DNA from 4 places in the Chitinibacter fontanus genome. Region 2 is predicted to be linked to each of the others. Evidence: predicted binding sites of a transcription regulator. Region 2 holds the regulator's gene; each other region holds the start of a gene.

Region 1 (7,496 bases), 280 kb from region 2:
ACCCCATCACCCCATTCGATTACATTTAAATACACCTCAAAAATACGGCGCTTATCCCACAGCGCTTCAATCATCACGGTAAGAATCGCTTCTTCAACTTTGCGCAATGGATTGCGATTACCGGATAAAAATAGGTTTTTGGCCAACTGCTGACTTATCGTCGAGCCACCCGCCACAATGCGACCTTTTTTGATGTTTTTTTCCCATGCGGTTTGCATACCTTCCCAATCAAAACCCTCATGATCGAGAAATTTGGCATCTTCGGAGGCCACCAGTGCACGTTTGAGATTGGGAGAAATTTTGTCGTAATCAACCCACTCAAATTTCAACTGCGCGGCAAGGTCTTCCGCCTGCAGGCGCTCTAGCTGCACCCGCATAAAGGCGGTATCGCTTGGATTGACCCAGCGCCAAGCCACAATATGCAGCATCATCCACAGATTCCAAGCCACAAACAACGCGAGCAAAAGCCCCAAGCCACGGCCGATCCAACCCCAAAAACTGATTTTTTTTCATCACGCAATAACGCCACGTATATCAATGCAAGCAATGTGCAGTGTAGATTTCAAACCCATACCCACCAACTAGAGTTGGGCACGCATCATTTGCAGCACCGGCGCCACATCTGGGCGCAACCCAGTCCATAGCTCAAAGGCTTCGGCTGCTTGCCCCACTAACATACCCAAACCATCTACGCGTTGCACCACACCAGCTTCCCGCGCTTGTGCTAAAAATGGCGTTTCATTTTTGCCATACATCATGTCGTAGGCCAGAGCATTAGGGGCAAACACCGCATCGGTTATCGGCAAGCGCTCTCCACCAAGGCTGGCAGCAGTGGCGTTAATCACTAGGTCAAACTCACCCGCTAAAGCCAAGTACTCACATGTATGGAGTGAAATAGTGGTGTGATTTTGGAAATGCGCAATCAATTGCTCAGCTTTAGCCAAAGTGCGATTGGCTAAAGTTAGCGTTGCAGGTTCTTGGCCAAGTAATGGCAGTATCACGCCACGCGCTGCACCGCCAGCGCCCAGTAGCAAGATACGCGCCCCCCGTATCTGGGTATATCGCAGCACATCCGCCACCAGCCCGGCACCATCCGTATTGTCACCCAGCAGGCTACCGTCATGCAGCAACTGCAAAGTATTGACTGCGCCAGCTGCTAAAGCGCGCGGGCTCAACGTTTGCACTAGGCGATATGCATCTTCTTTAAATGGCACGGTCACATTGGCGCCCAAGCCGCCTGCTGCGACAAAATCAGCCACCGCAGTAGTAAAACCATCAACAGGTGCCAGTAATTTGTCATACACAAAATTGGCGACGGCGGGATGATCGGCAAATTGCGTAGCAAACGCAGCATGAATTTGGGGCGATTTAGAATGGGCAATCGGGTTGCCAAACACGGCATAAGTGGGGGCGGTCATAGTGATTAGCCGATAACAAAAAAGTGAGGCGTAGTGTAACACCTCACTTTGCTTTTCTTACAGCGAAGGTCTTAAATCGACCTAGCCTTGCACCCACGGCAAATTCGCTACTTTCCAGCCATTTTTGCGACCGCGATGCCCTTCGCTGTCTTTATCACCCTCAAAACCTTCCAAGATATTCATTGCCGAGGCATACCCATGCTGCGCAGCTAATGCCGCAGCATCGTGCGAGCGCACGCCGGAGCGACACAAAAACATCACCACCGCCTCTGGGTCTACTTTGGTTTTTAGCTGCGTGATGAAGTTAGGGTTATTTGCCATGCCAGGATAGCTTTTCCATTCAATTTGATCGGTTTCCGGCACAACGCCCACCCACTGCCACTCTGCACTGGTACGAACATCTACGATGTGCACGGCTGGCAGCGATTGAAACAAAGACCACGCCTCGGCTGGAGTTACCACCCCTGCATAGGGCAAACCTGCGCTGCTTGCACGACCACGGGCATTTTGAAGAATTTCATTCGCTTGACTCATTGGGCCACCCCTATTGATTTTGTAATCGGCAATTGTGCTCTAAATCGCTATTCTATGACTGGGATTGGCTACAAGCCAAGGAATGATCGGCACTGAGCATATTGCCAATCACACTATGCAACCTCTCTGACCCGTTCAGCGCCAATCGCACCACATTGGTGCGTAAAACCTCATTCTGCACCATGATTAATCACCAACAAGAAGCATGCGCGAAGACAAATACTTGTGGCACAATAGCTGGTAGCTGTTATTCCGCTTGGCACGGTTTGTGCTTGTAGTAACGCCGTCCAGTGCGCGACAGCGCACATGCAGTACCCATTTCTTGTTTTCACTTGTCCCAACTAGGAGCGACAACATGGCTGTAGCCGACGTTCTCAAGCTTATTAAAGACAACGACATTCGTTTCGTTGATCTGCGTTTCACCGACACTATCGGTAAAGAGCAACACGTAACTGTTCCTTCACACGTAGTTGACGAAGAATGGTTCGAAAACGGCCACGCTTTCGATGGTTCATCGATCGCAGGTTGGAAAGGTATTCAAGCTTCAGACATGTTGCTGATGCCAGATGCATCAACAGCTAAAATCGACCCGTTCTTTGACGAACCAACTGTGTTCATCACTTGTGACGTACTCGAGCCAGCTACTGGTAAAGGCTATGACCGCGACCCACGCTCTTTGGCTAAACGCGCTGAAGCCTACCTGAAAACTTCAGGCATTGGTGACACTGCATTCTTCGGTCCAGAGCCAGAATTCTTCATTTTCGATAACATCCGTTGGAACACTGACTTGTCAGGTACTTTCGTTAAGATCGGTTCTGACGAAGGCGCTTGGGCTACTGCTGACGAACCAGCAGGCGGCAACTTGGGTCACCGTCCACGCGTTAAAGGCGGCTACTTCCCAGTTCCTCCAGTTGACAGCCACCAAGACATCCGCGCGACTATGGTTATCGTGCTGGAAGAATTGGGCGTGCCAGTTGAAGTATTCCACCACGAAGTGGCCAATGCCGGTCAAAACGAGATCGGTACTAAATTCTCTACTTTGACTCAACGTGCTGACTGGACTCAGATCCTGAAATACGTGGTACACAATGTTGCGCACCAATACGGCAAAACTGCAACGTTCATGCCAAAACCAGTGGTTGGTGACAACGGCTCAGGTATGCACGTTCACCAGTCTATCTGGAAAGACGGCAAAAACTTGTTCGCAGGTAACGGCTACGCTGGCCTGTCTGAAACAGCCCTGTTCTACATCGGCGGTATCATCAAGCACGCTAAAGCATTGAACGCGATCACTAACCCAGGTACTAACTCGTACCGTCGTTTGGTTCCTCACTTCGAAGCGCCAGTTAAATTGGCTTACTCTGCGAAGAACCGTTCTGCGTCAATCCGTATTCCTCACGTTTCTAGCGACAAAGGTCGTCGTATCGAAGCGCGTTTCCCAGATCCGTTGGCTAATCCATACCTGTGTTTCGCAGCATTGCTGATGGCAGGTTTGGATGGTATCCAGAACAAGATCCACCCAGGCGATCCAGCTGACAAGAACTTGTACGACTTGCCACCAGAAGAAGATAAACTGATCCCTACAGTTTGCGCATCTTTGGACGAAGCACTGGCAGCTCTGGACGCAGACCGCGAGTTCTTGACTCGTGGCGGCGTATTCACTGATGAGTGGATCGATGCATACATCGAACTGAAAATGAACGACGTAACTCGTTCACGCATGAACGTGCACCCAGTTGAATTCGATATGTACTACTCTCTGTAATCAATTTTAGCCTGTGCTTGCGCAGGCCGATTGATGCACAAACCCGCATCCAGCCAAGCTGGTGCGGGTTTTTTACATTCAGGCGACTGCATTTGATTGATCGGACTATTTATTGAAATTTAAACCAAAGGCATTTTCTTACTGCTATTATCAGAAAAACAACCAAGCCAAACCAATGAAACAGAATCACACCGCTATCACGCCCCTGCTACTGATGCTAATGTACATCGGTCTGGGGTTTTTCAGCATCCAGCTAGGCAGCCTAAATGAAGGCAACCTAGCCGTGGTATGGCTGGCATCTGGTGCGGGTCTAATCTTAATGTTACGCCTAGGGCGTATTGCCCCGTATGCCGTTTTATTATCTAGCTTTGCAGTCAATACCCCCTTCTATATTGCCAAAGATAGCCTCAGTGTTCGTGTTGCTCTGCTTTGTGGCCTAACCACGGCGGCAGTCGATACCTTACAATCGTATTTAGCACAGCGCCAATATCAACAATTACTACTCACCGAAAAAGGGGATATATGGCCAGCATCGCATCGACTGCCGATTCACTGGTTGCGCATCGGCTTACTCCCATGTGCATTAACCATGCCCGCCCTGATTCTGTTACAGCATAGTATTGGACTAATGCAAAGCGGCACGCCATCTGAAATGATTCGTAGCACCCTCTCGTTAATCATGGGGGACACAGCAGGGATATTACTCATGCTGCCACTATATCAATGCTGGCTAAGTCGGCGACTCATGCACACATTACGCCGCGCTTGGCTACCGATGCTCGGGGTTACCGTATTTACCGTCATTGCAATTTTCTTTTACAAATATTTGATGGTGTTATCGCTACCGATCATGCTGTACATTGCCGTGCGGTATTTGCAGCCCGGAGTCAGCATTGCATTGTTTATCATGACCCAGCTGTGTGTAGTCGGCACCGCAATGGGTTACGGGCAATTTGCCAACGCGTCCAGTGCCCTGGCTTTTTTCAATTTGCAGCTCTTCATTTTCGCCATCATGCTGACCATGCAATATCACGCCAGCACCCAAGCAAGCCTGCAACGACGCCAAGGCGAACTAGAGCAACAAATTCAGGCGCGAACCCAAGAGCTAATTTCAGCCAACGCTCAGTTACTCGAACTAGCCAGTACCGATGATCTCACCCAAGTCCCCAATCGGCGTGAATGGCAAAAACGCTGCGCTGAAGCGATTGTGCGTAGTCGCCGCTACAAACAGCCAATGTCGATTATTTTGCTCGACATTGATCACTTTAAAAAAATCAACGATCGACATGGGCATCTAATCGGGGATTTGGTACTCAAACGAATCAGCCAAATCTGCGTGAGCAAGCTGCGCACGATTGACACTTTTGCACGCTGGGGTGGAGAGGAGTTTGTTATTCTGCTGCCAGAAACAGATCAGCAACAAGCAACCATCGTGGCTGAAAAGCTGCGTAAAACTATCGAAGCCGAACCACTTAATTTTGAGGGCAGCCAGGCCATTCGGGCTACCATTAGCTTAGGTGTTACCGCATTAAGCATGATTGATTTAACCCTCGATGACCTGATTACCCGTACTGATGAAGCACTGTACGCGGCCAAAGCTAATGGCCGCAATTGTGTGATTAATTCTGACACCATGAGCACCAGCTATCTCAGCCCCGGAATGAATCACTCAGCACAACGCTAAAGCCCCCTTAGCTCACACAAAATCGAATAAAATGCTTTTTTGCCCTGCGAGCCCTGTGATGCAAGCGATCATTGTTTTTGATTTTGGCGGTGTGCTGTTCGATTGGAATCCAGATTACCTGTACCAAAAACTCATCCCCGACGCGCAAGAACGAGCCTGGTTTCTGCAGCATGTCTGCAATGGCGCATGGAATATTGAGCAAGATCGTGGTCGCAGTACAGCCGAAGCCATTGCAATTAAAACCGCGGAATACCCACAATACGCCACACAGATTGCGGCTTTTTATCAGCGTTGGCCCGAAACCTTGCGCGGGCTATTACCCGAGGGAATGGCACTGTATCAAGCCTTGAAAAAAGCGGGCTATCCGATTTTTGGGCTAACTAACTGGTCGGCAGAAACCTTTCCCTACGCCTGGGATCATTATCCATTTTTACACGAGATCACCGACATCGTGGTATCTGGCCACGAGTCAATTATTAAGCCAGATCCAGCCATATACCAGCTAATGTATCAGCGTATTTTGCGTCACCACCCCACGGCGCAAGTGAGCGACTTAATCTTCATTGATGATTCACTGATCAATGCCCAAGGTGCCAGCCAGCAAGGCTGGCAAGGCATACATCACACCAGCGCCGCCAACACCGAGCGTATCCTGCGCGAAAAAGGACTGCAATTTTGACCACCGCCAAACCGCGTATCACCATTCATTACTGCACCCAATGCAACTGGATGCTGCGCAGCGCTTGGCTAGCTCAGGAACTCTTGCATACTTTTGCGTTCGAAATCGGAGAAGTTGCGCTACAGCCCGGTACGGGCGGGGTATTTGTCATTCATTGCGATGATGCACTAATTTGGGATCGGAAAGTGGATGGCGGTTTTCCGGAGGCCAAAGTACTGAAACAGCGTGTGCGTGATCACATCGCCCCCGACAAACCATTGGGTCATTCAGACACTGCAGCGCAGTAATTTCAAACTCAACGCCAGACTGTGATACCTTACGGGCATGTTCGAGAAAACGCTTTTCACATTATTGTTCGCCACGACCAGCGCCCTATGCTGGGCAGACATTTATAAATATGTCGATGAAAATGGCAACGTTACGTTTACCAACTCGCCCATCAAAGGTGCTGTGCGGATTATGGCCGAGCCCAGCTCGCCACGCCGCAGCACCAGCGAGACCAGCGGCAAAGCAACGCAACCTCGCGCACCGTCGGTCGCAGCCCCCTCCCCGATTAATTTCCCTCGGGTTGACGCTGCCACCCAGAAAAGTCGGGATAGCAACCGCAAGCAAATTCTCACCGATGAATTAAATAGCGAACAGGCATCGCTCAATGCGGCCAAAAAAGCACTGCAAGAAGCCGATGCAAATCGTAGCGCCGAAGAAAAAGCCAATCCAAAACTCTACCTAGATCGAATTGGCCGCCTGCGAGAAACCATTGTGATGCACGAAAAAAATACCGCTGCCTTGCAGGCCGAACTATCCCGCATGCGCTAAAGCATCACACCCCACGTAAAAAACGCACCTAAATGGTGCGTTTTTTTGTATGCTTAAGGCAGTAGCGCTGAAAAAAGTTGGCCTGACTTTTGCTAGAGTGTTGGCAAACCGAAATAACGATCCCACCGTGGAGTAATCAGATGAGCCACCCTGCCTTTGCTGGCCTCGATTTTATTGATGCAGCCGTGATTGCCGTCGATCAGGGCTGCCTCATTCGTTATGCCAACCCCACAGCGAAAAGCATGTTTAATTTACGTGCAGTCGATGGCACCCATCTCGCGCATTGCTTTGGCCCTGATAGTGCCATCGTGTTATCCGCACAGGCAGCTTTGCTGCAAAATATCTCGATCATTGAGCATGAATTGATTGTGCTGGGCTCGGAAGGCGAGATGTACGTTACGCTGGAAGCCACCCCTATTGAATCGGATGCAGCTGATTTACTACTAGAGATTCGCCGCATTGATCAGCAACGCCGAATCGTCAATGAAGAACGATTACAAGCACAGCAGCAAGCTAACCGTGAGCTAATTCGCAATTTAGCGCACGAAATCAAAAACCCGCTCGGCGGGATTCGCGGCGCGGCGCAATTGCTCGCACACG
Region 2 (7,496 bases):
ACGCACTTCTCGTTTGCTTGAGCATCGAGCGCGAAATCTGGGCATCGACTATTTGCACCAAGGCTCACACGATAAATTGGCTTCCTTTAAAGCTTTGATCGAGCAAGTTGGAGTGAGCGAGCACGAGTGTGGGTTTATGGGGGATGATGTCATTGATCTGCCTGTAATGCGTCGCGTTGCATTTGCCGTGTCGGTGCCAGCTGCTCCCGAGTTGGTGCAGCAATATGCGCATTATGTCACTGGCCGCCAAGGCGGTGCTGGCGCGGTACGCGAAGTATGTGAATTAATCATGGCAAGCCAAGGAACGCTGGATGCAGCTTTGGCTCCATACCTGCAGTAAGGCGATATTTTGCGTAGCCTGACTATTTGGGCCTTGCCCATGATGCTATTGTTACTGGTTGCTGCCCTAATCCTGGGTTTGAGCCGTGCGGCAATAGATATGGTTTCGACCAAGAAAATTGATCCGAATACGCCAGATATGATTACCCAGCGTGGTGTATTGGAGCGTTTTGATGTGGCGGGGCTTAAGCGATCCGAGTTGATTGCAAGCGAAGTGCGCCACTTCCGTGCCGAAGATACGCTGCTGTTTAATCAGCCACGTTTGGTACAAACGGATCCGGGTAAGCCTGTGATGACGGTGACTGGTGTGCGCGGGAAAAGTATCTTCAAAGCTTCGCAAATCTGGTTCTATGATCAAGTGGAATTGCGTCGCGCACCATTCGGCACGCAAGCAGAGCTCATTATCCATAGCCATGACGTGTTTTTGAATCAAGCAACGCATCAAGCTAGCTCCGATGCCCCTGTGGTGGCAGATATGGGGCCGCATCATGCTGAGGCAGTTGGGTTTGTTGCTGACAATAGCGCACAGACTCTTTTATTAAAATCTAAGGTAAAAATGACCTATGTTCCGACCGCTCGTGCTGCCCTTGTTGGCACTGCTACTCAGTAATACCGTTTCAGCTGAAACCGCCGATCGTGAAAAACCGATGAATATCGTCGCAGATAATTGCGCTTTAGATCAGAAAACGCAGCAAAGTGTTTGTACCGGGAATGTGGTTGTCACACAAGGGACCATGGTGGTTCGTGCCGATAAGCTGGTGACTCGCCAAGACGAGCAAGGCAATCAGTTTGCCCAAGGTGAGGGGCGTCCGGTGCGCTTTAAGCAAAGACTAGATTCGGGTGAGATGCTGGATGCTGAGGCGTTGCGCTTTGATTATGACGGTGCGAAAGGTTTTATGGTGTTGATGGAAAAAGCTTGGATTAAACGTAATCAGGATTTAGTTGTGGGTGACAAAATCACTTATGACATGAATACCGAGTACTACCAGGCGCAAAGTAAATCGGGTGGACGTGTAAATATCACTCTGACCCCTAAGAAAAAAGCCTCTGAAACCGCCAGCAAGCCCGTGAGCAAATAAAACGCATGAGCACTCTTAAAGCCCAGCATTTGCAGAAAAGTTATAAGAAACGCACTGTAGTGCGCGATGTATCACTGGAAGTCAGTAGTGGTGAAGTGGTTGGTTTATTGGGTCCCAATGGAGCCGGCAAAACCACCAGCTTTTACATGATTGTCGGTCTGGTGCGGATGGATCAGGGCACCATCGAGCTCGATGGTGTCGACGTGAGTCAGCAGCCGATTCATAAGCGCGCTCGCTTAGGATTGGGCTATCTGCCCCAAGAGGCCTCGATTTTTCGCAAAATGACTGTGGCCGAAAATATCAAATCGGTGCTGGAGCTGCACTACAGCGATAAAGCGCAAATTATTGAGCGCCTAGATGAATTATTACATGATCTGCATGTGGGGCATCTACGCAATAGTAATGCCATGAGTTTGTCCGGTGGAGAGCGCCGCCGTGTCGAGATCGCGCGTGCGTTGGCGTCTAACCCACAATTTGTCTTGCTTGATGAGCCATTTGCCGGTGTCGATCCGATTGCGGTGATTGATATTCAGCGCATTATTGGCTTCTTGAAAGAGCGCGGAATTGGGGTGTTGATTACCGATCATAATGTTCGCGAAACGCTCGGTATTTGTGACCGTGCTTATATCATTTCAGAAGGCTCGGTGATGGCAGCTGGTAAACCGGCTGAGATCGTGAATAATGAAGATGTTCGTCGCGTATATCTGGGCGAACACTTCCGAATGTAATTTCCTCCTTGTGCTGGATTTATGAAGCAATCTTTGCAGCTGCGCATGTCGCAGCAGCTCAATTTAACGCCACAATTACAGCAGTCGATCAAACTGTTGCAGCTTTCTACGCTCGATTTTAATCAGGAAGTTGAGCAATACTTGGCAGATAACCCGTTGCTAGAGAGGGAAGAGTCGGCTGGTGACTCGCCGGACTCCCTCGAGGTCGCCGCTCCTGAGACGACTGACTCCAGTACGGATCATGTGGATGATTTGGATGGACTTCGTTGGGACGAGGTAAAAAATGGTGGTTCATACGACGAGGATGATGAGCACGACCCCACTTTACGAGTCGCGATTGAATTAAGTTTGCGTGATCATTTATTGGCGCAAGCCCGTCTGATGGGGCTTTCTGCGCGTGATCATGCCCTGCTTGCCTTGTTAATTGAAGCCTTGGATGAAGATGGCTTACTCACGCAAGACTTAGAGGAAATTTTTGCGCAATTACCTGCTGAAATAGTGCAGGAGCTTGAGCTTGAAGTTGATGAGTTGCGAATCGCACATCAATATTTAATGCAGCTCGAGCCGCTGGGGGTTGGCACTCGATCCTTGTCGGAATGTCTGTTGCTGCAATTGAAATCTGCTCCCAATACTCCTGAGTATTTGTTGGCGCGTCGCTTAATTGAGACTGGATTGGAGTTATTAGCGATCCGCGATTTTGCCAAGCTAAAAAAACAGTTTCAATGTGATGATGATCAATTGCGTCAGGCTCAGCAGATTATCCGGGCCTTGAACCCTAGACCAGCGGCCAACTGGGGCGCGGATACAACACGTTATGTCGTGCCTGATGTGCTGGTGCAAAAGTTACGTGGTCGCTGGACTGTGCGCCTGAATCAGGCTGCGCAGCCCAAAATTAAAGTCAATGAAATGTATGCGCGGCTGTTGCAAGGTGAAGTTGGAGACAATCTTGCTAGCGCTTTGCAAGAAGCTAGGTGGTTGATTAAAAGCATAGAACAGCGTGGCAGTACGATTTTGCGGGTGGCCCAAGCGATCGTTGCGCGGCAGCAAGCGTTTTTTGAATATGGCGAAGTGGCCATGAAACCGCTGGTGCTGCGTGATATTGCTGAAGAGCTCGATTTACACGAATCAACGATTTCGCGCGTGACAACGCAAAAATTTATGCTGACACCGCGCGGCGTTTTGGAGTACAAATACTTCTTCGGTAGTCATGTTGAAAACGACAGCGGCGGCGAAAATTCAGCAACATCGATCAAAGCTTTGATCAAACAACTGGTAGCACAGGAAAATCCAAAGAAACCATTATCGGATAGTGCTATAACAGAAGAACTCGCAAGGCAAGGTGTCGCAGTAGCGCGGCGCACCGTTGCCAAGTATCGGGAGGCGCTGAACATTGCGCCTGCCAGTCAGCGCAAAAGCCTATAAAAAGGCGATATAAATCGAAGGAGCAATATTATGAACCTCAACATCAGCGGTCATCATCTTGAAGTTACTCCAGCTATCCGTGAGTATGTCACTAGCAAAATCGAGCGCGTGGTACGTCATTTTGACAATGTGATCGATGCAACAGTGATTCTTTCGGTAGACAAACTGCAGCACAAGGCCGAGGTCACAGTACACGTGAGCGGCAAAGACATTCACGTTGAGGCTATTGAGGAAGATTTGTATGCCGCCATTGACGTTCTGATGGACAAATTAGATCGTCAGGTGGTTAAACACAAAGAAAAACAATCATCACATCGTGGTGAAGCTCTCAAACACCAAGCGGTGGTTGAAGAATAATTCGTTGCGTAAGCAATACAACGGGAACGCCGCGAGTCGTTCCCGTTTTTGTTTCTGAGCAAGGCAAGTACAATACCCAGTCCACTAGGGAACACGATTAAGACCATGAGCCTGATTACCAAAATTCTGCCAACCAGTAATGTATTTTTAGATTTAGATGTTGGTAGCAAAAAGCGCGTTTTTGAGCATGTGGGTATTGTGTTTGAAAATAGCCATGGCATTGCGCGTAGCGTGATTTTTGATAGCTTGTTTGCGCGTGAAAAGCTCGGTTCTACCGGTTTGGGGCAAGGCGTTGCCATTCCGCATGGCCGGATTAAAGGCTTGAAAGAGGCGACCGGTGCCTTTGTTCGTTTGAAAGAACCTATCCCATTTGATGCGCCTGATGGCAAACCGGTGTCGCTAATTTTTGTTTTGCTAGTGCCAGCCAATGCCACCGATCTGCATCTGCAAATTCTCTCCGAATTGGCTCAACTCTTTTCGGATAAGCAATTGCGCGAAGAGCTCAATGCCGTGCCAGAGCCGCACTTGGTGTGGCAGCGGATCTCAAGTTGGCAGCCTTACGGCGCTGATTTTACGTAATAGCAATAAGCTAGACTCCCTTTGCTTAGCTGGTTAATATCAAGACTGCATCTGATTGATGCAGTTTTTTTTTGAGAATCGTATGCCCCAAATTACTGCCCGCCAATTATTCATTGATAACGCCGAGAAACTGCGCCTAACTTGGGTGGCTGGACAATCTGGGGCGAATAATCTGCTGTCTAACGATGCCAGTGAGCAAAAGCCATCTTTGTCGCTGGTTGGGCATTTGAATTTTGTACACCCTAATCGGATTCAAGTGCTGGGCATTGCCGAGATTGCCTATGTCAATGGCCTCTCACCCGATGTGCAGCTCAGTAGTCTTAACCAGTTATTTGCCAGCGAAATGGCGGCGATGATTGTCGCCAATGGGCAGGTAGTACCCGATGCCTTGCGTGATGCGGCTGAGCGCCATCATGTGCCTTTATTGACAAGCCCTGAGCAATCTCCGTATTTAATGGAGGTATTGCGCTATTACCTAAGTAAAGCATTGGCTGTATCTACACACCTGCATGGGGTATTTCTGGATGTGCTGGAGGTAGGCGTTTTGCTGACGGGCGAATCGTCAATGGGTAAATCCGAGCTGGCACTGGAGCTGATTTCACGCGGTCATGGTTTGGTGGCCGATGATGTGGTCGAGGTTTATCGTACTAACCCCGAAACGCTGGAAGGTCGCTGCCCACCAATGTTGCGCGACTTTTTGGAAGTGCGCGGGATTGGTGTATTGAATATCCGGACGATTTTCGGTGAAACCGCGGTGCGGCCGAAAAAAACGCTGAAATTGATTATTCATCTTGCCAAAGCCGGTGGCGAATCGCTCGCACCGGTAGATCGCTTGCAAATGCAGGCGGCGACGCAGGCGATTTTGGATGTGCCAATTCGCAAGCTGGTGATTCCGGTGGCGGCGGGGCGCAATTTGGCGGTGTTGGTTGAGTCGGCCGTGCGTAACTATATTCTGCAATTGCGCGGCATTGATTCGACGCGTGAATTCATCGAACGGCATCAAAAATTTATGGAAATGGGCGAGTAATGCCAAATTCAAAGCATCAGCAAGTCGTTTTGTTGTCAGGTCTCTCGGGCGCCGGTAAATCGGTTGCTTTGCGTGCGCTGGAAGATTTGGGCTATTACTGTCTCGATAACCTACCAGCACCATTGTTGCCACAAGCGGTCTCGATGCTCGATATGGACGGTTATCCCCGCGTGGCGATTGCTGTTGATGCACGTAGCGCGCATAACCTGACCAGCTTGCCCGAGCATCTGGATGCCTTGATGCAGTTGGATGTGGATGTCCGAGTGCTGTTTTTGGAGGCCAATGATGAAACTATTATCAAGCGCTATTCTGAAAGCCGCCGTAGTCACCCTTTGTCCAATGGATTGCTAACGGTGAGTGAATGCATCGGAATGGAGCGCGAGGTGCTCGGCGATATTCGTGAAGTAGGGCATTGTATCGATACCAGCGGCATGGCGGCATCAAAATTACGCCACTGGATTCGTGATTTTATCGCCTCGGATAAAGCCAAACTCACTCTTATTTTCGAGTCATTCGGCTTCAAACACGGTATACCGCTGGATGCTGATTTTGTTTTTGATGCCCGTTGTTTGCCAAATCCTTATTACGACCCAGAGTTGCGGCCCTTAACGGGGATGGATAAGCCGGTGGCGGATTTTCTGATGCGCCAACCGACTGTTGGACCATATTTAACGCATATTCTTGGTTTTCTGGAGCGCTGGTTGCCCGAATTTGAGCGCGATCAGCGCAGCTATGTGACTGTCGCAATCGGGTGTACAGGCGGGCAGCATCGTTCTGTTTACTTGGCTGAAGAGCTTAAGCGGCACTTTGCCCGTTCGCGCCAAGTATTAATCCGCCATCGCGAGCAAGATGGTCATTGATACCTGGCGCCTGCTGAAATGGGGTGATGTCGTTTGTGTGATGGTACTGGGCTTGTTGTGGGCAATGCTCACCTACTGGACTTGGACGCAGCCACGAGCTACCCGAGTGCGTATTTATCAAGATGGCAAAGTCTATGCCGAGCTTGATCTAATGGCCGCCAATATCCTGCATGTTACTGGTCCACTGGGCGATACCGTGGTCGAGGTTGCGGCAGGTAAAGCGCGTATCGCCCATGATCCCAGCCCGCGTCAGTATTGTGTGAAAGCAGGCTGGTTAACCCAAGCCGGGCAAAGTGCTATTTGCTTGCCCAACCGAACCAGTATTGAATTGATTGGCAATCAGCCACGCAGCTATGACAGCCTCAGCTACTAAATCAAACTTGCGAGCCGTGCAGATAACGCCGCAAGATGCATATATTGCGCAGTTGGCCGCCTATGCCATCGTGCTCAGCGTGTTGGAGTCTGGGATTCCATCGCCGATACCCGGGGTAAAGCCGGGCTTGGCAAATATTGTTACCCTGATTGCTCTAGACCGTATCGGCTGGAAAGGTGCAGCCTGGGTTAGCATTCTGCGGATACTAGGGTCGAGTATTGTGTTGGGAGGGATCTTCTCGCCCGGTTTTGCCTTGAGTTTAGCGGGGGGGCTGTGCAGTTTGTTCATGTTGGCGCTGACGCAATATTTTCCGCGGCGCTATTTTGGAATGGTGAGTATTTCGCTGCTTTCTGCGATTGGCCATACAGCAGGGCAGTTGCTGTTAGCCCGCCTGTGGCTGATCCCCCATGACGGTATTTTGTATCTGATCCCATTGTTAAGCGGTATGGCCTTGCTGTTTGGTTTTGTGAATGGCGTTATCACCGAGCGCTTGCTCCGGCAATATCCAGCCAGCCCAGCTCAGCCAAGCAGTACCTCCATAATCAAGCAGGACACCATTTAATATGACAAGCAAAACTATCACCCTCGCTTTTACCGGCGCGTCTGGATTGCCTTATGGTTTGCGTACCTTGGAGTGTTTGCTGGCGGCCGGTTGCAAAGTACGCTTGGTGTATACGCAAGTGGCACAAATTGTGGCCAAGCAGGAAATGAATCTGAGCTGGCCATCGCGTG
Region 3 (7,496 bases), 1.3 Mb from region 2:
GGCGCGATGACCAATGCCTTGGGGCTGGGCGGCGTTGCTGCGCCAGCAGGTACAGGCGTCGTGATTGGTGCGGATGGCGGTATGGGCGTAGGTGTAATGGCAAGTGGCGCTCAGCAGCCAGTACCCACGCAGGGTAACGCTGCACCTGCCGCCGATCCAAACAGCCCACAAGCCAAACTCGGCCAGCTGAAAGGCTTGCTAGATCAAGGCTTAATTAGCCAAGGCGATTACGACAGTGCAAAAGCTGAAGTATTGAAGAAGTTGATTGGTTAATTGTTCGCGGCGTAAATGGAGCTGAATATGACTTTACTGCTGGGTATGGCGGCGATTGTAGGTGGAGTTTTGTTGTTCAATTATTTCTTTCCATTTATGCCGTGGACGAAACAAGAATGGTTAGCGCTGCCGACCGAATCCGAATATAGACAAAGGCACCCTACAGCCTGCAACGGGGAGCGAACTCATTGTGTCAAATGTGGTGGCGAGCAACAGCTTGATTTGCCTACATTCAATCCAGGCGTGATAAATCGAAAAGTCATGTGTATGAGATGTAAAGCAGTGCTTTGGCGTGTGTCATCCAAATAAAGATAAAAAGGATAAACAATGAGCGTACAGGGAGCCTGCGCCTGCGGTCAGGTGCAATATGAAGTCGATGAATTTTTTACCCCAGTGATTCATTGCAATTGCGACACCTGCCGCAGCGTGCTGGGTACGCCGTTTAATAGCGTGGCGGGGGCTAAGCGCGCGCATTTTCGCGTAGTTGCTGGGCAGGAAAAGCTCAAATTTTTTGAATCATCACCGGGCAAATCGCGCTATTTTTGCGGCGAGTGCGGCACGCATCTGTATGGCAAAAAAGCGGGGCAGGAAAACCTGATCGTGCGTGTTGGCACGTTGCGAGATGATCCGGGGATTCGCGGTGGTATGCATATCTGGACTTCGCATCGCAAGGCTTGGCTGGGGTACGAGGGATTGGCTGAGTATGACGAGTGGCAGCCGGGGCGGGGATAATTATGGCGATCGACCTTGAGTTTGAGCGCAAGAAAATAGCGGCCTTAGCTGTGTTTCAAGCGAAAACCTCAGAAACGGGCTGGCGATATCTAGTGCAGTGGCCTTGGTTTCTTAGGATGCAATGGGCATTAGGCTTAAAAACAAAGCCAAAGTATTTCAATACACTGATGGGGGAAACGATTCAAGGCTTATCTAGTTGTGGAGCGCTTTTACCCTTGGTGATTGTAGGGTGGACATCGGGTATTTCGTTTCAAAAAGTCATTGGTTTTTCCGTGCTTTTTCTGACTCTTAGTGCGCTGCAAGCGCTGGCTATCCGCTCTTTTGCGCGCAAAAAACAATTACCTAGCTGGGAAAGCCTTTAATGTTTCGTACCGCTTGCCCCTCGTGTGGCGCTGAGGTTTTATTTCGCTCGACGATTTCGGCGATTGCTGTTTGCGAATATTGCCAGTCTACGGTGCTACGCAGCGCCGATGAGGTCAAAGACATTGGCAAAATCGGCAAGGTGCTGGAAGACTATTCGCCGATTCAGATCGGCACGTCAGGGTTATTTGCTGGGCGCACATTTACCGTGATTGGCCGTATTCAGTTGCGCTACGATGCGGGATTGTGGAACGAGTGGTATGTCTCGTTTGATGATGGGAAATATGGCTGGCTGGGCGATACCTCTGGGCAGTATATGTTTACCCTGCCGCTCGGCGAGGCAGCTAATGCACCACAGTTTGAATATTTAACCCCCGAAATGCGCTACGAACATGGTGGGCGGGCTTATGTGGTGACCGATAAGCGCAGCGCACAATGTGTGGGTGGACAAGGTGAATTGCCGTTTGTGGTGGGTAATGGTTATGTTGCTAAAGTAGTTGATTGTCGTATCGCTGAGCGTTTTCTAACGATAGATTATTCCGATGTAAACGCAGCCAGACCCAATCCGCAGTTGTATGTCGGCGAAGCGGTTGAGCTGAAAAACCTGCAAGCGCAGTTGCTGCGCAGTGATGAGGAAATTCAGCGCAGCGCTGGACGACTCAAGGGTACGCCCAATGTGCTCGATTGCCCTAGTTGCGGCAATCAGTTGCAATACCGTGCGGGAGTTGCCACGCAAATCGTGTGTGCAGCCTGTGGTTCGGAAGTGGATTGCTCGGGCGACAAAGCGCTGGTGCTGACCAAGCACACCGAAGCCGAGCGCTATCATGCCACGCTCGATTGCGGCGATAGCGCGATGATCGATGGCACCAAATGGACGGTGATCGGCCTGATTGAAATGGTCGAAACCGATGATGAAGATTCGCACTGGACCGAATACTTGCTACATAACTGGCAGCAGGGCTTTCAATGGTTGGTTGAAGCCAAAGATGGCTGGTCGCGCGTGGCGGTGCTTAATGCAATGCCAGAGAGTTGGAGCGATGCACATGCCAATTTTCAAGGGCAACGCTTTCGCAAAATGTATGACAGTTACACCGCCAAAGTCGTATACGCGGCGGGGGCGTTTAACTGGCGGGTGAGTGTCGGCGATCGGGTTCAGTTATGGGAGTATCAGCAAGGCCAACAGCGCTTGTGCAAAGAGAAAAATAGCGCTGAACTCGTTTGGTCATTGGCGAGCAAAATTCCCAACCGACAAATCGAGCAATGGTTTAATAAAACCAATGTGCAAACCTTAAAATCAGATGCCGAACCGGGCGATCAGCGAAGTATGGCTTGGCGTTATACGCTGATTCTGCTGGCGATCAACCTGCCTCTAGCCTTGTTTGGCGATGATGTGTTGGAAGGCGTGTTCTGGACTGGTATGGCTGCCTATGTTTTGCATTGGCCACTTAATAAAAGCGAATCGGACGAATGAGCAACGGCTTTTACAAAATTTACTGCATCGCGATTATCACGATTTGCACCTTGTTCAATTTATCGTCATGCAGCAATTCAGGTTCATCGTCAGGGAGTAGTCGTGGCTGGAGCAGCGGTTCGTCTTCTGGCGGTTGGAGTTCGGGTGGTGGGCATAAATGAAGCATGAGCCATTACTAGAGTTGTCGATGACTAACCCCGTGCCACTTGGTCGACATTTAATTGCCGACTTTCAAGGCTGTACACCTACGGTATTGGCCGATCCTGCTTTGATTGAAAACGCCATGCTGGCCGCAGTCCAAGCTGGCCAGGCTCATGTGCTGCAACGCCATTTTCATCATTTTGGTCCTGAGCAAGGTGTGACCGGTATGCTGTTATTACGCGAGTCGCATATCAGTATTCATACGTGGCCAGAGCATGGCTATGCAGCGATTGATCTGTTTATGTGTGGTGCGGCCAACGCGGACGCCGCTTTGGCTGTGTTGCAGCAAGTCTTGCAACCTGCAGAATCGAGCCAACAAGTGATTTGGCGTTCAAGTATTAAGGGTATTGCCTCTTAGGCTTTAAATTTATTGGTATTTAAAGCTATACCCATCATCATTTTAGTCTGAGTGATTGCACAGGCAGATCAGCCGACTCAAGCGGCAAACCTTGCCGCTTTTGAGCGGTTTTCCCTCTCTCTAAGTCAATAAAACCGCGGCTCTAGCGGTTTCTTCTTGCTGGCATACATTGTGCTTGTATCTGTGCATTCATTTGGAGTGCGATATGCTGGGCAAAATCGACGACTATTTTCGTAATCAGGAAACTGCGCTGAAAATGCGCTCGTATCGACAGGAAATTTTGGCGTCAAATATCGCCAATGCGGATACGCCCAATTACAAAGCCCGCGATTTCGATTTTAAAGCCGCCTATGAAAGCGCCCGTGCAGGCCAGCAAACGGCGACTTTGGCCACCAGTAATGCTCGCCATTTGCAACCATCACTGACGATTGATCTGTTTGCTCCCGAACTGAAATACCGTAATGAGCGTCAACCATCGATTGATGGCAATACGGTGGAAATGGACACCGAAATGAAAGAATTTACCGATAACGCCATTCGTTATCAGGCTTCGGTGACCTTCTTGCAGCGGCGAATTGAATCGATGAAAACCGCGCTGACCGGCCAATAAGGATTAACTGATGTCGATGTTCCGAGTTTTTGATGTAGCAGCTTCTGGCATGCGGGCGCAATCAGCGCGCCTGAATGCGGTGGCAAGTAATTTGGCGAATGCTGAATCGGTGACTAGTTCAAATGGTCAGCCTTATCGCGCGAAACAAGTGGTGTTTCAGGCGCAGCCGCTAACGGCCAATAATAAGCAATCCGTTGGCGTGCAGGTAGCTGGTGTAATCGAAGATCAGGCACCTCCTAAATTAGTGTTTGATCCAAAAAGCCCATTTGCCGATGCGAATGGCTACGTGGCAATGCCTAATGTCAACGTAGTGGATGAAATGACCAATATGATTTCCGCGTCACGTTCGTACCAAACCAATATTGATGTGATGAATACCGCCAAAACGCTGCTGCTGCGTACCTTGTCGCTCGGTCAAGTTTAAGGAGTAATACACCATGGCAACCAATCCAGTTTCAGGTCAATTTGACTACAGCTCTTTAAACGCGCGAACCACCACCACTAAAACGCAAACTGAAGAGCAGCAAGATCGGTTTATGAAGTTGTTGGTTAAGCAATTGCAGTCGCAAGACCCAATGAACCCGATGGATAACGCGCAAACCACGAGTCAGATCGCGCAAATTAATACGGTGAGCGGCATCGAAAAGCTCAATGCATCGATGGCGCAAATGACCAGTTTGTACGCGGGTACACAAGTGATGCAGGCGGCAAACTTGATCGGCAAAGAAGTCCTGTGCCCCGGCAATGGTTTCCGCTTTGATGGCAGTAAAGCGGCCGACTTGCGTTTTAATATCCCAGATGGTGCCAGCAATGCAATGGCGACCATTTATGATGACAAAGGCGCTGAAGTAGCCAAAGTGCCAGTTACGACCGCTAAATCTGGTTTGGTGCAGCTCGCTTGGGATGGCAAGAAGGCCGATGGCACTGTAGTTCCTGCTGGTAATTACAAGGTAACGGCAACCGCACAAAAAGATGGCAAGGAAATTGCTTTGAGTACGGTGACTTGGCAGGTGGCTAAGTCGGTGGAATTTGGCAGCGATGGTGTTGGGGTGTATTTGGCCAATGGTGAGAAAACCAATTTTGGCGGCATTATCCAGATTCAGCAGTCAAACGGTTAAGGTAAGGAGCGTATCATGGGTTTCCAACAAGGCTTAAGTGGTCTCGGCGCCGCAGCTAAAAATCTGGACGTAATTGGTAATAATGTCGCCAACGTGAATACCGTTGGTTTCAAAGGGTCGCGCGCAGAGTTTGCCGATATTTATGCCAGTACCTTTGGTACCGCCTCAAATATTGCGGGTATCGGTGCCAAGGTGACGACGATTGCCCAGCAGTTTTCGCAGGGTAATACTACCTCAACGAATAATCCGCTGGATGTTGCGATTACCGGGAATGGTTTTTTCCGTATGCAAGATCCAACTGGCAGTATTAGCTATGCACGTAATGGCCAATTCCAGCTCGATAAGAATGGCTATATCGTTAATAACGGCCAATTTCTTACCGGCTGGGCTGTAGATCAAGGAACCGGCATTTTCCTAGAAGGCTCAACGCCACAACCTATTCAGCTGCAATTTTCCAATATCGGCGCACGGGCAACTGGCGCATCTGGGGTTACTGGCGCGGGTTTGAATCTGGGTTTGAATTTGAATGCGGCCGATAAAGTGATTCCAGCCGGTACCGCTTTCTCGTCCACTGACCCGACCACATATAATTATTCAACGTCGGCCACCGTATTTGACTCTTTAGGTGTGGCGCATACGCAGACGATGTATTTCCGCAAGCAAGACCCCGCCGCAGGAGGTACGGTTGGATCTTGGGATATTAAATATGGCCTGGATGGTAAAGATGTTAATGCTAATGGTACTTTAGGTCCCCAAGTGCCTGCAGTGGCTAAGTTAAGTACGACCATCTCGTTTGATGCCAATGGTAAACCGGTGGGTTTGCCCGTTGGCGGAACGACTTTCAATGTCACTGCTGCAACGCTGAACAATGGTTCGGCTGGGCTCAATTTCCAAATGTATTTTGATAAATCGACCCAATTTGGTAGCCCATACAATGTGAATACCTTGACCCAAGATGGCTATACCGACGGTGTTTTAACCGGTATTTCGGTGAGCAAAGAAGGGGTAGTGCAAGGTCGTTATTCCAATGGTCAAAGCCGCAATGTGGCTAAGGTGGTGTTGTCTACGTTTACTAATCCACAAGGCTTGCAACCCTTGGGCGATAACCGTTGGGCTGAATCATTTGGCTCTGGCCAACCCCTAACAAACGGCCCTGGGCAAGGCAATACCGGCTTTTTGCAGGCCGCTGCGGTTGAGGATTCCAACGTGGATTTGACCTCTGAGCTGGTGAACTTGATTACTGCGCAACGCAATTATCAAGCCAACGCTCAAACGGTGAAAGCGCAAGACACCATCATGCAAACCATTGTGAATCTGCGCTGATAAAAGGTCATAACTAAGGTATGGATCGTTTAATTTATGTGGCGATGTCGGGGGCTAAAAACAGCGAAACCCGTCAGGCAACGATTGCGAACAATTTAGCAAATGTAACGACACCAGGCTTTCGTGCTGAATTGGCATCGGCACGTGCGGTTGCTGCGCTTGGCGGTCCAGGCATGGGTACACGGGCGTATGTTGTGCAGCAAACGGCAGCCGCAGATTTAAGCCCCGGTATTTTCCAGCAAACCGGACGGGATTTGGATGTTGCCATTCGTGGTAACGGTTGGCTGACCGTGCAGACTTCCAGTGGTGAGGCTTATACCCGAAATGGCAGCTTTGCGATTGATTCATCAGGCCTACTAAAAACCCATTCGGGCGAGATTGTACAAGGCGAAAGTGGTCCACTCACTATTCCTGAAAACAACCGTGCAACGATTGCGCCCGATGGCACAGTCACGGCCATTGATATGGCCAATCCTACTCAGACGGTGGAAGTGGGGCGGTTGAAATTGGTTAACCCGCCAGATGCGCAGATGGAAAAAGGACTTGATGGCCTGTTTCGTCAACGTAACGGTGAAACTGCGCAAGCGGATCCTGAAGTGCGTTTGGCCAGTGGCGGCGTAGAAGGTAGTAACGTCAATTCGGTCGAGCAGTTGGTCAATATGATTTCAACGCAGCGCCATTTTGATATGCAGATCAAATTGCTCACGACCGCAGAGCAAAACTCCCGCTCGGCCAGCTCCCTGCTTTCATTAAATAGTTAAGCCATATAAAAACAAGGATTTAGCATCATGATGCGTTCGCTTTGGACTGCAAAAACCGGCATGGATGCCATGCAGTTTAATATCGATGTGGTTTCACACAATTTGGCCAACGTGAACACTAATGGCTATAAACGCGAACGTGCGATTTTTGAAGATTTGATGTATCAAAATTTGCGGCAGGCGGGCGGTGCGACGAGTCAGCAAACCTCATTACCTAGCGGGCTGTATGTAGGTACTGGCACGCAAATTGTGGCCACCGTGCGTAATCATTCGGTCGGCAATCTGCAAA
Region 4 (7,496 bases), 1.1 Mb from region 2:
AAAGCGGAATTGTAAGACAGTCATGGCAGAACTTATAACCGTCGCTAGACCCTACGCTGAAGCGGTATTCCGCTTGGCCAAAGAGAGCAATACCTTGTCTCTGTGGTCGGACGTGCTTGCTAACCTTGCGCAAATCGCAGGTGACAAGGATGCCCTTGACGTAGTGGCTAATCCAAAGTGTTCTGCTACTCAGGTTCAGGAGCTGTTGGTCGGGCTCCTGGGCGTTGATGCTAACGCAGAGGTTAAAAACTTCCTGGCAACAGTGATTGAGAATCGTCGCTTTACTACCCTACCGGCAGTGGCGGCGTTATTCGAAGAACTGAAAGCGGCAGACGAAGGTGTAGCGCAAGCGCACATCGAGTCTGCTTTTGCTGTGACTGATGCCCAACTGGCCGAACTGACGGCTACGCTCAATCAGCAACTCAAGCGCAAGATCACTGCCGATGTTAGCGTGAACCCCGATTTGATCGGTGGTATCAAGGTAACAATCGGTGATCTGGTTATTGATGCCTCTGTACGCGGCAAATTAACTGCTCTTGCAACGAGCCTGAAGAGTTAGGAGAAATCATGCAACTTAATCCGTCCGAAATCAGTGAACTGATTAAAGCTCGGATCCAGAATCTGCCGCAAGGCGCACAGTCCAGCACTACTGGTACTGTTGTGTCAGTAACTGACGGTATCGTGCGTGTGCACGGCCTGTCTGAAGTTATGCAAGGCGAGATGCTGGAATTTCCGGGTAATACCTTCGGTTTGGCGCTCAACTTGGAGCGTGATTCCGTAGGTGCCGTAATTTTGGGTGACTACAAACACATCGCCGAAGGCGATGAGGTTAAATGTACTGGCCGCATTCTGGAAGTTCCAGTAGGTCGTGAGTTGGTTGGCCGCGTTGTAAACGCGTTGGGTCAGCCTATCGACGGTAAAGGTCCTTTGGGCACTACCGAATCAGCTCCGATCGAAAAAATTGCGCCAGGCGTAATTGCTCGTCAATCTGTATCGCAACCACTGCAAACCGGTATTAAATCAATCGATACGATGGTTCCAGTAGGTCGTGGTCAGCGTGAGTTGATCATTGGTGACCGTCAAACCGGTAAAACTGCCGTTGCATTGGACGCGATCATCAACCAGAAAGGCACCGGCGTAACGTGTATCTACGTTGCGATCGGCCAGAAAGCTTCTTCGATTGCGAACGTGGTTCGTAAATTGGAAGAGCACGGCGCATTGGCACACACGATCGTGGTTGCTGCTGCCGCTTCTGAATCTGCTGCTCTGCAATACATCGCTGCATACTCTGGTTGCACGATGGGTGAATTCTTCCGCGATCGCGGTGAAGACGCATTGATCGTTTACGATGATTTGTCTAAGCAAGCTGTTGCTTACCGTCAAATTTCATTGTTGCTGCGTCGTCCACCAGGTCGTGAAGCATTCCCTGGCGACGTATTCTATCTCCACTCTCGTCTGCTGGAACGTGCTGCACGTATCAATGAAGTCGAAGTTGAGAAATTGACTAACGGCGCTGTGAAAGGCAAAACTGGTTCTTTGACTGCATTGCCTATCATTGAAACCCAAGCTGGTGACGTTTCTGCATTCGTACCAACCAACGTAATTTCGATTACTGACGGTCAGATCTTCTTGGAAACTGACTTGTTCAACGCGGGTATTCGCCCAGCGATGAACGCGGGTATTTCGGTATCACGTGTAGGTGGCGCGGCGCAAACTAAAGTCATCAAGAAATTGGGTGGCGGTGTACGTCTGGCTCTGGCTCAGTACCGTGAATTGGCAGCATTTGCTCAGTTCGCGTCTGATTTGGACGAAGCGACTCGTAAACAGTTGGAAAACGGTAAGTTGGTGACTGAGTTGATGAAACAAGCTCAGTACAGCCCACTGAAAGTCGGCGAATTGGGCGTGACCCTGTTGCTGATCAACAAAGGCGTATTTGCTGATGTTGCAGTTGACCGTGCTCTGGCATTCGAAGCTGCTTTCCTGAGCCACCTCAAGGCAAACCACGCTGATGTATTGGCGCGCATCGATGAGAAAGGTGAACTTTCTTCTGATGATGAAGCTGCAATCCTGAAAGCTGCGGAATCCTTCAAGGCCGGCGCTGCTTACTGATTTGAGACGTAGATAAAAGGATCAGATCATGGCAGGCGGTAAAGAGATTCGTACCAAGATCAAAAGCGTAAAAAATACGCAGAAGATCACCCGCGCCATGGAAATGGTTGCCACGTCGAAAATGCGCAAGGCTCAGGAACGTATGAAGGCTGCTCGTCCTTACGGTGAAAAAATCCGTAATGTAGCAGCCCACCTGAGCCAAGCTCTTGTCGACTATCAGCACCCATATCTCCAAAAGCGCGACACCGTCAAACGGGTTGGCCTGATTATGGTGACCTCAGACAAAGGCTTGTGTGGTGGTTTGAACACCAACGCGCTGCGTCTGGCTTTCAATAATGTGAAAGAACTGCACCAAAAAGGCGTTGAGACGGTTGTAACTGCAATCGGCAATAAGGGTTATGGGTTTATGAACCGCAATGGCGCGAAGGTAATTTCTTCCGTTGTTGGTCTTGGTGATACCCCACACCTGGAACAGCTGATTGGCCCGATCAAAGTAATGATCGATGCTTATATTGCTGGTGAAGTGGATGAAGTTCATATCGCTTACACACGTTTCGTCAACACGATGAAACAAGAGCCAGTGCTAGAGCAATTGTTGCCACTTGCGAGCGAAGCATTTGAGCCGGCTAAAAAGCCTGCGCGTACTCATAACTGGGAATACCTGTATGAGCCAGATGCAAAAACTGTGATTGATGACTTGATGAACCGCTATATCGAAGCACTGGTTTACCAGTCTGTAGCGGAAAACATGGCATCAGAAAATGCAGCTCGTATGGTCGCAATGAAGGCCGCAACCGATAACGCTGACAAGGTAATCGGCTCCCTGCAACTGCTGTACAACAAAACGCGTCAAGCTGCGATTACGAAAGAGCTTTCGGAAATCGTATCTGGTGCTGCAGCAGTTTAATGGGCCCTGACGGATTAACTGGATTAGGAAAAACGATGAGCCAAGGTAAAATCGTACAAATCATTGGACCAGTTGTTGACGTGCAATTTCCACGCGACAACCTGCCCAAGGTGTATGACGCGCTCAAACTAGTTGGCACAGACCTGACGCTGGAAGTTCAGCAGCAGCTCGGTGACGGCGTAGTGCGCGCCATTGCCATGGGTACTACCGATGGTATTAAACGTGGTACTAGCGTAACAAATACAGGCGCGCCGATTTCGGTTCCTGTAGGTAAAGCAACGCTGGGCCGTATTATGGATGTATTGGGCAACCCAATCGACGAAGCGGGTCCTGTGAACGCCGAGGCAACTCGTGCTATTCACCAAACTGCGCCTAAGTTTGATGAGTTGAACCAAAGCATTGACCTCTTGGAAACTGGTATCAAGGTAATTGACTTGGTATGCCCGTTCGCCAAGGGTGGTAAAGTTGGTCTGTTTGGTGGTGCCGGTGTAGGCAAAACCGTAAACATGATGGAATTGATCAACAACATCGCTAAAGCGCACAGCGGTTTGTCTGTGTTCGCTGGTGTAGGTGAGCGTACTCGTGAGGGTAACGACTTCTACCACGAAATGAAGGACTCTAACGTTCTTGATAAAGTGGCGATGGTTTATGGTCAGATGAATGAGCCTCCTGGCAACCGTTTGCGCGTAGCGTTGACTGGTTTGTCGATCGCGGAACACTTCCGTGATGAAGGCCGTGACATCCTGTTCTTCGTAGACAACATCTACCGTTACACATTGGCCGGTACTGAAGTTTCCGCTCTGTTGGGCCGTATGCCTTCAGCGGTAGGTTACCAGCCAACATTGGCTGAAGAGATGGGTGCTCTGCAAGAGCGTATCACTTCAACCAAAACTGGTTCGATTACATCGATTCAAGCCGTATACGTACCTGCGGATGACTTGACTGACCCGTCTCCAGCTACAACATTCGCTCACTTGGACGCGACTGTCGTATTGAGCCGTGATATTGCGTCTCTGGGTATCTACCCTGCGGTAGATCCACTGGATTCGACTTCACGTCAGCTGGATCCACAAGTGGTTGGTGAAGAGCACTACACCGTTGCACGTGGTGTTCAGTCTACCCTGCAAAAGTACAAAGAATTGCAAGACATTATCGCGATTCTGGGTATGGACGAATTGTCTCCTGAAGACAAACTGGCCGTATCACGTGCTCGTAAGATCCAGCGTTTCTTGTCACAACCGTTCCACGTGGCCGAAGTGTTCACTGGTTCTCCAGGCAAGTACGTTCCGCTCAAAGAAACCCTCAAGGGCTTCAAGGGCATCTTGAATGGCGATTACGATCACCTCCCAGAGCAAGCCTTCTACATGGTTGGCGGCATCGAAGAAGCGATCGAAAAAGCCAAATCAATGCAATAAGGGGTTAAGCTATGGCCATGACCATGCATGTGGACGTAGTTAGCGCTGAAGAGCTGATCTACTCTGGTACCGCTGAGTTCATCTCTGCGCCTGCCGACAAGGGTGAGATCGGTATCTTGCCGCGGCACGCGCCGCTGTTGACCCGCATTCGCCCGGGCGCGATCCGTATCAAGATCGCTAACTCGAACGAAGATGATGTCATTCTGTTTGTTTCAGGTGGCATGCTCGAAGTTCAGCCGGATGTGGTAACGGTATTGGCCGACACTGCGATTCGTGGTGCAGACATCGATGAAGCCAAAGCGCAAGAAGCAAAGCGCAAGGCAGAGGAAGCGTTGCGCAATCACGCTTCTACGATGGACTTTGCCATGGCGCAGGCCGAATTGGTCGAAGCAGTTGCAAAACTTGCTGTCATCGACAAGATCAAACGGCGCGGCCACTAATCATCGCTTTACGATGGTTTTGCACTAAACAAAAAACCAGCCTACGGGCTGGTTTTTTTATTTTGATGGGTATATGCAGCTATACAAGATTTTGATTGATCTTCTTCTGGATACCCTAGAGATGGCTATTGGTTTAATCGACGAACAAAGTGCAGATGCCCCATTTCACGCTGATAGCCCATTTTCTGATACAAACGGTGTGCATTGACGTTTTCTGGTGAGGTTTGCATCGTGAGCATCCCGACCCCAATAGCTTTGGCTTCGCGTTCTACGTGGGCCAGCAGCGCCGCACCAATCTTCTGTCCGCGCAGCTCTGGTAGTACAAACAAATCATTCAATACCCAGCAGCGGCACAGGCTCATTGATGAAAAGCTCTCAAAAACCTGAGTAAAGCCGATGGCTTTCCCTGCCGTGTCACGCACCAAATATAGGCGAGAGTCGCTTTGTACTAAGCGCTGGGATAAAAACGCTCGTGCCTCTTCGGTATCTTGTGAATAGCTGGCGTAGCGCAGCGAGGTATCAATATAAAATTGACGATAGGCGTTAAATAACGGCGCTAGATCATCAAGATCTAGAATTCCGGCATTTGAAATCGCAAAAGTGGCTTCTGGCATGGTCTCGGCTAGCACGGTGGTCTCAATGATTAGGGTTAACGCTTACTTTATGTTACAAAAAAACCGAGCACGTGGCTCGGTTTTAGTTTTGGGTGTTGTAAATCGAAATGTTGTAAGGCTCAAATTCCGTCTTGAGGGTTATTCAATTGAAGGCGAGATTCTAGATCCGCTACGCGTGCTTCAAGCTGGGTAAGTGTTTCGCGAGTGCGTGCGAGCACTTCCTGCTGAATTTCAAATTCTTCGCGTGTCACTAAATCCAATTTGGTGAATGCACTTCCCATCATGGCACGCACATTTTTTTCCATGTCTTTCGCTGGGCTAGAAGCAATCGCATCAGAAATTTTGCCGGCAATTTCATCAAAAAACTTATCTTTCAGCATGACGTACTCCTTACGGTCATTGGTTGATGCTGCTGTATATGAGTTTAGCAGATCGCAGAAAGTTGCATGGTGCGGATTGATGCACCTAAATGGTGCTTGCTTGTTTGCGGCCTTTTGTAGCTTGTATCAATTTAGTGCTTTGTGCCTATGAATTCATCATAAACAGATGAATTTGTGCGATTTTTTCAGTTGGCACGCTTAATGCTAATAACAAAACGTCCAACAATAATTTCCTAATCAAGGAGCAAGCCATGAAATTTGTTACTGCGATTATTAAGCCCTTCAAGCTTGATGAAGTGCGTGAAGCTTTATCCGAAATTGGTGTGCAAGGTTTGACCGTCACCGAAGTAAAAGGTTTTGGTCGGCAAAAAGGCCACACCGAGTTATATCGTGGCGCTGAATACGTCGTTGATTTCTTACCTAAGGTAAAAATCGAAATCGCGATTGCGGACGAGATGCTTGATCAGGCGATCGAAGCCATTGAAAAGGCCGCCCACACTGGCAAGATTGGCGATGGCAAAATTTTTGTCTTCGATCTAGCCCATATTGTGCGCATTCGTACCAGCGAGACTGGCGAAGCTGCGATTTAAGATTCAGCATACTGGAGAGAGCGAAATGAAAAAAATACTAAGTTCACTGGCGCTACTGGGTGCCATGTTATTTGCGGCACCGAGCTTTGCCGAGGAAACTGCCAGTGCAGTAGATGCATCGGCAGCGGCAGTAGTAGCCAGCGAAGTTAAAGCTGAGCTTGCATCTGCGATGGCAAGTGCACCAATTGCATCGACAGTCGAGGCGAGCACAAGCGCGGTTGCGGCACCAGTAATTACGATCAACAAAGGCGATAACACATGGTTATTTGTGGCGACTGCGTTGGTGATTTTGATGTCAATTCCCGGTTTAGCATTGTTCTACGGTGGTCTGGTGCGCAGCAAAAATATGCTGTCGGTACTCATGCAAGTCTTTACGCTGTTTAGCCTGATCTCGATTCTGTGGGTCGTATATGGCTACAGTGTGGCGTTTACCGAAGGCAATGCATTCTTTGGATCGCTGTCCAAAGTAATGCTCAAAGGTGTGACGCCAGACTCAATTGCTGCCACCTTCAATAAAGGCATTGGCATTTCTGAATTGATCTACATCGCCTTCCAGGGCGCCTTTGCAGCCATCACGTGCGGTCTGATCGTGGGCTCGTTTGCAGAGCGCATCAAATTCTCAGCCGTACTGGTGTTCTGCGTGATTTGGTTTACTTTCAGCTACCTGCCAATTGCGCATATGGTTTGGTACTGGGCTGGCCCGGATGCCTACATCAATGCGGCAGCGGCAGAAGCTGCGACTAAAACTGCGGGTTATCTGTTCCAAGACGGTGCGCTGGATTTTGCCGGTGGTACTGTGGTCCATATTAATGCTGCGGTTGCGGGTTTGGTTGGTTCGTACTTTGTGGGTAAACGTATCGGTTACGGTCGCGACCCAATGACACCACATAGCCTGACCATGACGATGATTGGTGCGTCATTGCTTTGGTTTGGCTGGTTTGGTTTCAACGCCGGCTCTGCGCTTGAAGCAAATGGCACTGCGGCACTCGCCTTCGTGAATACTTGGGTCGCTCCGGCAGCGGCAGCAATGAGCTGGTTGAT

Evidence for each region. The regulator sigma-54, encoded in region 2, starts transcription at its own class of promoters, with help from an activator protein. The targets are predictions, from matches to a motif close to CTGGCACGCTTCATGCTT.
Region 1: a site for sigma-54 is predicted at 2,209-2,226, ahead of glnA (type I glutamate--ammonia ligase). Genes of this name have one in related genera too.
Region 3: a site for sigma-54 is predicted at 3,555-3,572, ahead of flgB (flagellar basal body rod protein FlgB). Genes of this name have one in related genera too.
Region 4: a site for sigma-54 is predicted at 6,055-6,072, ahead of glnK (P-II family nitrogen regulator). Genes of this name have one in related genera too.

What each region holds. Positions count from the first base shown of each region.
Region 1 is NZ_CP058952.1:220,805-228,300, forward strand. Features, by position in the region: gene mtgA (monofunctional biosynthetic peptidoglycan transglycosylase) at 1-503, opposite strand, end outside; gene aroE (shikimate dehydrogenase) at 582-1,418, opposite strand; gene HZU75_RS01030 (rhodanese-like domain-containing protein) at 1,500-1,952, opposite strand; gene glnA (type I glutamate--ammonia ligase) at 2,308-3,717, shown strand; gene HZU75_RS01040 (sensor domain-containing diguanylate cyclase) at 3,893-5,401, shown strand; gene HZU75_RS01045 (HAD family hydrolase) at 5,460-6,080, shown strand; gene HZU75_RS01050 (Rdx family protein) at 6,077-6,367, shown strand; gene HZU75_RS01055 (DUF4124 domain-containing protein) at 6,405-6,896, shown strand; gene glnL (nitrogen regulation protein NR(II)) at 7,037-7,496, shown strand, end outside.
Region 2 is NZ_CP058952.1:503,783-511,278, reverse strand. Features, by position in the region: gene HZU75_RS02385 (KdsC family phosphatase) at 1-340, shown strand, start outside; gene lptC (LPS export ABC transporter periplasmic protein LptC) at 380-949, shown strand; gene lptA (lipopolysaccharide transport periplasmic protein LptA) at 903-1,418, shown strand; gene lptB (LPS export ABC transporter ATP-binding protein) at 1,424-2,146, shown strand; gene HZU75_RS02365 (RNA polymerase factor sigma-54) at 2,168-3,568, shown strand; gene hpf (ribosome hibernation-promoting factor, HPF/YfiA family) at 3,599-3,925, shown strand; gene HZU75_RS02355 (PTS sugar transporter subunit IIA) at 4,031-4,504, shown strand; gene hprK (HPr(Ser) kinase/phosphatase) at 4,587-5,531, shown strand; gene rapZ (RNase adapter RapZ) at 5,531-6,391, shown strand; gene HZU75_RS02340 (NusG domain II-containing protein) at 6,381-6,764, shown strand; gene HZU75_RS02335 (Gx transporter family protein) at 6,745-7,326, shown strand; gene HZU75_RS02330 (flavin prenyltransferase UbiX) at 7,328-7,496, shown strand, end outside.
Region 3 is NZ_CP058952.1:2,811,523-2,819,018, forward strand. Features, by position in the region: gene HZU75_RS13430 (SPFH domain-containing protein) at 1-273, shown strand, start outside; gene HZU75_RS13435 (hypothetical protein) at 301-582, shown strand; gene HZU75_RS13440 (GFA family protein) at 601-1,005, shown strand; gene HZU75_RS13445 (DUF6404 family protein) at 1,008-1,367, shown strand; gene HZU75_RS13450 (DUF4178 domain-containing protein) at 1,367-2,836, shown strand; gene speD (adenosylmethionine decarboxylase) at 2,994-3,395, shown strand; gene flgB (flagellar basal body rod protein FlgB) at 3,601-4,005, shown strand; gene flgC (flagellar basal body rod protein FlgC) at 4,016-4,429, shown strand; gene HZU75_RS13470 (flagellar hook assembly protein FlgD) at 4,443-5,123, shown strand; gene flgE (flagellar hook protein FlgE) at 5,139-6,446, shown strand; gene flgF (flagellar basal-body rod protein FlgF) at 6,467-7,207, shown strand; gene flgG (flagellar basal-body rod protein FlgG) at 7,235-7,496, shown strand, end outside.
Region 4 is NZ_CP058952.1:1,563,817-1,571,312, reverse strand. Features, by position in the region: gene HZU75_RS07250 (F0F1 ATP synthase subunit B) at 1-15, shown strand, start outside; gene HZU75_RS07245 (F0F1 ATP synthase subunit delta) at 23-559, shown strand; gene atpA (F0F1 ATP synthase subunit alpha) at 568-2,109, shown strand; gene atpG (F0F1 ATP synthase subunit gamma) at 2,138-3,016, shown strand; gene atpD (F0F1 ATP synthase subunit beta) at 3,052-4,431, shown strand; gene HZU75_RS07225 (F0F1 ATP synthase subunit epsilon) at 4,443-4,871, shown strand; gene HZU75_RS07220 (GNAT family N-acetyltransferase) at 4,997-5,485, opposite strand; gene HZU75_RS07215 (accessory factor UbiK family protein) at 5,605-5,865, opposite strand; gene glnK (P-II family nitrogen regulator) at 6,117-6,455, shown strand; gene amt (ammonium transporter) at 6,481-7,496, shown strand, end outside.